DNA from 2 places in the Emticicia sp. TH156 genome. Region 2 is predicted to be linked to the other one. Evidence: riboswitches for the same ligand, from Rfam matches in the RefSeq annotation. Region 2 holds a riboswitch; the other holds the start of a gene.

Region 1 (3,360 bases), on a different contig from region 2:
TGCCCCATGCCTGATGGCCTTATGCACGTAAGTCTGCCCAAGTTTTACGGCTTCAGACAAGCCATTGCCCTGCGCCAGATAAGCCGCAATGGCAGACGACAACGTACAACCCGAACCATGCGTATTGTTGGTAGCGAATTTCTCGAACTCGAACGGGTTGATGTTGCCCTGCCCGTCGAAAAACAGCGAAGTAATGACGGGTAAATCAAGATGCCCGCCTTTCAGCAATACCGATTTGCAGCCCAGGGCCATTATTTTTTCTCCGGCCAGGTACATATCGTCCAGCGTTTTAATGGGCATATTTGCCAGAATGGCGGCTTCGTCCATGTTGGGTGTAATAACCGACGCTATGGGAAACAGTTGCTCAATAATGGCCTGAATGGTGGCGTCTTCTATGAGTTTGTGGCCGCTGGTGGCCACCATTACAGGGTCAAACACCAACGGAACGGCAGGGTATTGCTGCAAGGTGGCAACAATGGTATGTACCAGCTCTGCGGTATGCACCATGCCGATTTTGATAGCACGCGGGGGGATGTCGTCCATGATGGCTTCTATCTGCTCGGCCACCGCCTGATAGGGTATTGGGTAAATGCTGCGCACGCCCTGCGTATTTTGCACCGGCAGGGCAGTAAGCACCGACGTAGCGTAACAACCCAGCGCCGAGAAGGTTTTGATGTCGGCCTGAATGCCTGCGCCACCGCTGCCGTCGAAACCGGCAATGGTGAGGGCAGATGAATAAGTGTATTTTTGCTTCATTTCAAAATCAGGTTTCGTAATTCGTAAGCCGCTTTTTGGGGGTGCGGCGCAGCGCAAATGGCCGACACCACCGCCAGGCTGTCGGCTCCGGCCTGCCAAATGGCGGCAGCATTGGTTTGGTTAATACTGCCTATGGCTATGAGGGGTTTGTTGGTCAGGCTTCTGATGTGCCGCAGGCCTTCCAGCCCCCATTCTGTAACGGTATCTGTTTTGGTAGGCGTAGCAAAAATGGGGCTGATGCCGTAGTGGTCAGCCGTTTCGGCTTCTGCGGTATCCAGCTGGCTCAGGTATTCTATCGAATAGCCGATTTGTAATTGCGTACCCCATTTTTTTCTGATTTCTGTTGGCGGAGTATCACTCCGCCCTACGTGTATCCCAAAAGCCCCAACCGCGTTGGCCACAGCCAGGTTGTCGTTAATGATGAGCGGTATGCCGTAGCGCTCGGTTATTTCTTTCAGTTGCAGGGCTTTTTCTATAAAAGCGGGCGTGGGCAGCGTTTTTTCTCTCAGCTGAATAATCTCCACACCTCCGGCAATGGCCTGTTCGGCCACTGTCAGAAAGCTGCGACCTGCGCAGGCGGCTTCTGAAATAACCAGATATAAAGCGTACGGAAACTGCGGATGCCCGGGCATGTCAGGAAATTTTGATGGTTTGCAAAAACTCTTTTTCGGTAATGTTGAAGAGCTTGTCAAGCAGCAATACCTGCAAAGTGCCGGGGCCTTTTGCTTTTTTGGCGGCCAGTTCACCACAAATGCCGAACAAAGCCATAGCGGCTGTCAATGCCTCGGTTTTGTCTTCAATAACAGCTATAAAGGCACCGATAACGGCAGTGGCCGAGCAACCCAGGCCCGTAACGCGGGTCATGAGGGCATGGCCGTTGTTGAGGTAAATGCGCTTGTCTTTACTAACAATGATATCGGTCTTGCCGGATATACACACCAGGGTATCATATTCGGTGGCTATTTGCAGGGCGGCATCAATGGCCTCGTTGCTTTCGGCAGTGCTGTCTACCCCTTTGGTTGGGGTGGTGTTGGCGCGTGCCAGTGCCAGTATTTCAGAGGCATTGCCGCGGATAACGGTTGGTTTATATGACAATAACTCGCTCAGGGTGCTGTCGCGGTAGGGAGTAGCTCCGGCGCCAACGGGGTCAAGTACCCAGGGTTTGTTGAGTTTTTGTGCCTGCTGAGCGCCCAGAAGCATTGATTGCACCCAGTATTGGTCTAGCGTGCCGATGTTGATAACCAATGCCTGGCAGATACGGGTCATATCCTGCACTTCGGCGTGGGCATGTGCCATAATGGGCGACGCCCCCACAGCCAGCAACGCGTTGGCGGTGTTGTTCATGACAACGAAATTGGTAATGTTGTGTACCAGTGGCGACTGTGTGCGGACAGTCTGGATGTGTTTCCAGAGGGTTTTTTCCATTGTTCGGGATTTTAGGATACAATGGCCCGGGCGAGAGAACTTTGAAAAAAAAGAGGATAAGATATGCGCTGTGCAGCTATATATTATTCGCTTTTCCCTACGTCGGTATCAACCGTATCAGGTTCAAAGGGACTCTCTCAATTCTATACAGAATACCCCTAAAGCCGTGGCAAAGATAAGGCTTTTGAGGGGAATGGCAAATTATAGTTGGGGAATGTGGGGGGATTGTGAGTAGGGGTTCAAAATTTTGAACCCCTACCTATTTCCAAAATGAATCGTTTTTCCAATTTGAGGGGAAACCTTTAAAAGCGAAAATCTGCCCGGGTGCGCTGATCTGACGAGAAGCGTGGCAGGTATTATTAGATGCAAAGAAAGAATGATTTTTAATTTCTCTATTAATAGTACAGATAAATAAATCTTAAGACTTGATACAATTGTTTTATTTTAAGAGATTTGTTTTTTTCTACCGGAATTTTTATCTGCTTTGATTTGCAAAAGAGCCATACATTCCCTTGTAAGTATTTATTAGCTTTTCTATTTTTGTTCATCACTAACCTCAAACCCCGTAACATGAAAAACTTTTTACTGCTATTGCCGGTGCTTGTGGTGTTAGGCTGCGGCAAGCAATCCTCTGAGCCGGATTTATCTGCTGAAATAAAAGGAGCTTATCAGGCTTTTGATGTTATTATTGATGCAAAGGAGTATCCGGCCCCATTTGCAGGCGGAGAGTTCTTGCTGGAGTTAATTCCACAGTCTGAAAGTAAATGTACGCTGAGAACATCGTCAGTTATACCCAATGCTTCTGAAGCTGGCAAGATGGAGGTCAGTCTTGTAAAGAAGGAGAAGTCAACCGAATTGCAAAAAGACAAACAAAAAGTCGGCCTTGTAACCGGGCAAATACTGGAGTTTTATTTTGTTGATAATGACGGCAAGGCTGTTACCATTAGAGCAAGAAAGAAGTAGTTTTATGTAGGCAACTACCACCAATTGTACCAGCAGACCACCGGCGCATGAATGATAACGATACCAACCGATTAACCAGACTGACAGCCCTGCTGACCCAATTGCAAACAAAACGGCTGCTGACAGCGGCTGAACTGGCAGCCCGGTTTGCAGTAAGTAAAAGAACAATTTACAGAGACATAAAAGCGCTTGAACAGGCCGGAGTGCCTGTGCTTA
Region 2 (3,360 bases):
AGATGATTGAGAATGTTATTAACCAAAAGGCTAAAGGTCATTTCTTTCACAATTTTCGGATGCACCGTAAAATTGGCACGCAAATCATTCACAAAAAAGGCGTTCAGTTTACGTTTTTGGTCTGCTGTATTATCCATGTACTGCTTACCTACATACTTAGGCAGCCAGGTGAATTCAAGATTTTTTACCGGGGCAAAAGACAACTGCCCACCAGCTATCACATTAGGCGAAAACGAAATATCTGTTTTTGTGTACTGATTAACTTTATCGGCGCCACCATCGTAATTCACCACGGTTTCGGTAAAATTTTTAATTTTATTCTGGCTGAATGTAGCATTGGCGTTTAGTCTCCATTTTGGGGCAAAATTCCAGTTGGCTACCAGCTCAATACCTGCTCTGTAGCTTTTCGGAACATTCACCCGGATGGCCTCACCGACTCCGTTTACCTGTCCGGTCAGCACCAGTTGGTTGCGGTAGTTCATGTAATAGAAGTTCGCGTCGAAGCTCAGTTTCTGATTTGCCCAGCGATACCCGGCCTCTAAATCTTCCAGATGCTCGGGTTTCGGTGCTTTTATGTTATCCACAAAGTCGGTGCGGTTAGGCTCTTTATTACCTATGGCATAAGAAGCATATACAGATGCCCCGGTGCTTAACTGATAATTCATCCCGACTTTTGGGTTAAAGAAAGAAAAAGAAGTGTTTCGGGTAATATCCTGCAGTTTGTCGGCAATTCCTTTCATATCATACCCAACGGTGCGGTACTGCACGTCGCCGAACAGATTGAACCGGTCTGATAACTGATAATAAACCTTACCGAAAATGTTAAAATCGGTTTTAAGAGACCTGCTGGTGTACCATCGGTAATCGTTAGCAGGTGTCTCGGCCAGCTTTGTCCAGATTACTTCGCCGAAATGATGCCCATCATATTTGTTCCATGCCCCACCTATATTGGCTGAAAGCTTCTTATTACTCTGGTAATCAAAAGAGTACGTAATTCCATAAAAATGATTATCGAGCCACTTACGACGCACCAGGTCGGTAGAGGTAATGGTATCTCCGCCTATTATCACATTGGGTAGTTTATAGCCGGCGAGTGCGTCATCTGACCTGAACTGCTCATAGTAACCTTTACCACGCGTATAATGCAAAGTCGGATTGAACGTCCAGCGCTCGCTTAATTTAAAAGACGAAATCAATTGGTAATTATCCTGCTGATAATTATCAACCTGGTTCGGATACGTGTAAGGGTTGTATGTACGATTGGTTTTCAGAAGTTTCTCGGGTACCCCCTCCCAAGCCTGATAAGTAACTTCTTTCCCTGAGAAGATATTCAATCTGATAAAATTACTTTTGTTGTAGTAGCCCGTTGAAAAATAGAAAGATTTCAGGTCTGAACTGGCTCTGTCGATGTATCCGTCTGAAGATAATTTCGATAACCGGGCATCTACCACAAAATGGTTGTTTAGCAGCCCTGTACTTGCCATTACATTGGCTTTCATAGTGTTAAAAGACCCATAAGACAGGTTAGTCTCGCCAAAGGCCTCACGCTCATATCCTAAAGTGCTGATGTTCAGGCTGGCTCCGAAAGCCCCTGCGCCATTGGTAGAAGTACCTACCCCTCGCTGCACCTGAATACTTTGAACACTGGACGCAAAGTCTGGCATATTTACCCAGAAAGTACCCTGAGACTCTGAGTCATTGTAAGGAACACCGTTAAGGGTAACATTGATACGCGTAGGGTCTGAACCGCGGATACGTATCCCTGTATACCCGACACCCGCCCCGGCATCTGAACTCACTACTACCGACGGCAGTTGGTTGAGTAAAAAGGGCAAATCCTGCCCCAGATTCTGCTTTCTGATATCCCGCTGATATACGTTTGTGAACGCCATACCGGTTTTTTCGTTGGCACGTGTAGACCTCACCACTACTTCGTTCAGCTCTTTGATTTTGGTAGAGTCCTGAGCATTGGCTGAAAAAACTACCATGTTCATCAGCAAGACAACCGAAACGGTTCCCTGAAAAGATTTAGATAGGTTTAAAAGAAAACTGGCAACACTTTTTGTTAATTTTTTCATTGTATCACGAAAATTTTAACAAGGCAAAGGAGTAAAATCTTGTGAACCCATGAGGCTCGTTTGGTTAAACAAAATTTTAAATGGAAAACAATAGTTTTGCAGGTGCGCATCCTACAGTACTATTCTCTGTCCCTTCGGCAGAATTACCTGCATCAGGTTCAATGGGTATAATCTCAGCCCGTTATATTAAGGCACCCCTTTTGAGATAAGTTGTGCAAAGAAAACGTTTTTTTTAGAAATCTTGTTTATATTAGTGATAGAAATTTATGGCACAAATGGAATTGTTGACGTAATCCGAAAGTAAATAACCCTGCGTGATGTAGATTTTGTGCTGTTTTTATTTTAAAGAGAAGATACTATGACTCAGTTTATGGTGGAATTTGATTTGCCAGTGCCTTTCCCAGAAAGTTTCATTGCAAAAATTCCTTATCAAAGAATTGCTGTTAATCAATTGCTGGAAGACGGCAAATTGCACTCTTATGCGTTGTCTTCAGACAGAAGCAGACTATGGTGTATTGTAAACGCCCAGGATGAACTGGAAGTAATGGATATTATTTCTGAATTTCCGTTAATAGATTATATGTCTCATACCATTACCGAATTAATGTTTAATAATTCAGTAGTAATGAAAGTACCTACTTTTTCACTGAACTAACATCTTTTGGTGGCCTGCTTAACAGGCCACTTATATTCTTGTCTAAAACCTCATGCCCAATTTTCTTATCACTAATAATTTAGCTCTTCCAGAGAATTACTCGATTGTTGAACTGGATGGCAATAAAACACAGACACTCAGAGGCTTTTATGAAGAAATTGCCGATGCTTTGGCGTTCCCGGAAGAGTTTGGTTTCACGCTTGATGAACTAGACGAAATGCTAAGCGATTTGTCGTGGCTGGAAGACGAAAAAATTGTACTGTATATTTCTCCTTCCGACGTTTTCATTGAAAAAGAGAGGAACCCTGAGAAAACCGGAACCCTGCTAAATTTGCTGGATGCCATTTGTGAAGACTGGCGTTGGGCAGATGACGAAGAAGACTTGCCCAAAAAAGAACTGATTTTTGCTTTTTCAGAAAGTGCCAGAATAAAAGAGCTATTGACTAAACAGGAAATTACTTTTAGAAGCGAATGAATTTTTTCTTGAGAAAATGGCAGGCAGGAGACGAGCCATCTTTGGCAGAAAACGCAAATAATTACCGTATCTGGAGGAATCTGAAAGATATATTTCCGCACCCTTATACCATTACTGATGCTTTTGAGTGGGTTAAACTTGCCCGAAAAACA

What was found. A riboswitch is a leader RNA that binds a small molecule or an ion and turns the genes downstream of it on or off. The one in region 2 is predicted to bind thiamine pyrophosphate.
Region 1: it holds a riboswitch for thiamine pyrophosphate, as region 2 does, so the genes downstream of both, thiM (hydroxyethylthiazole kinase) here and C0V77_RS02025 (TonB-dependent receptor) in region 2, are expected to answer to the same signal.

What each region holds. Positions count from the first base shown of each region.
Region 1 covers NZ_PKRS01000005.1:197,824-201,183, forward strand. The annotation lists gene thiD (bifunctional hydroxymethylpyrimidine kinase/phosphomethylpyrimidine kinase) at 1-756, opposite strand, end outside; gene thiE (thiamine phosphate synthase) at 753-1,388, opposite strand; gene thiM (hydroxyethylthiazole kinase) at 1,390-2,181, opposite strand; TPP riboswitch at 2,259-2,351, opposite strand; gene C0V77_RS11220 (hypothetical protein) at 2,752-3,144, shown strand; gene C0V77_RS11225 (YafY family protein) at 3,192-3,360, shown strand, end outside.
Region 2 covers NZ_PKRS01000001.1:466,380-469,739, forward strand. The annotation lists gene C0V77_RS02025 (TonB-dependent receptor) at 1-2,078, opposite strand, end outside; TPP riboswitch at 2,190-2,287, opposite strand; gene C0V77_RS02030 (muconolactone Delta-isomerase family protein) at 2,437-2,733, shown strand; gene C0V77_RS02035 (barstar family protein) at 2,786-3,208, shown strand; gene C0V77_RS02040 (GNAT family N-acetyltransferase) at 3,205-3,360, shown strand, end outside.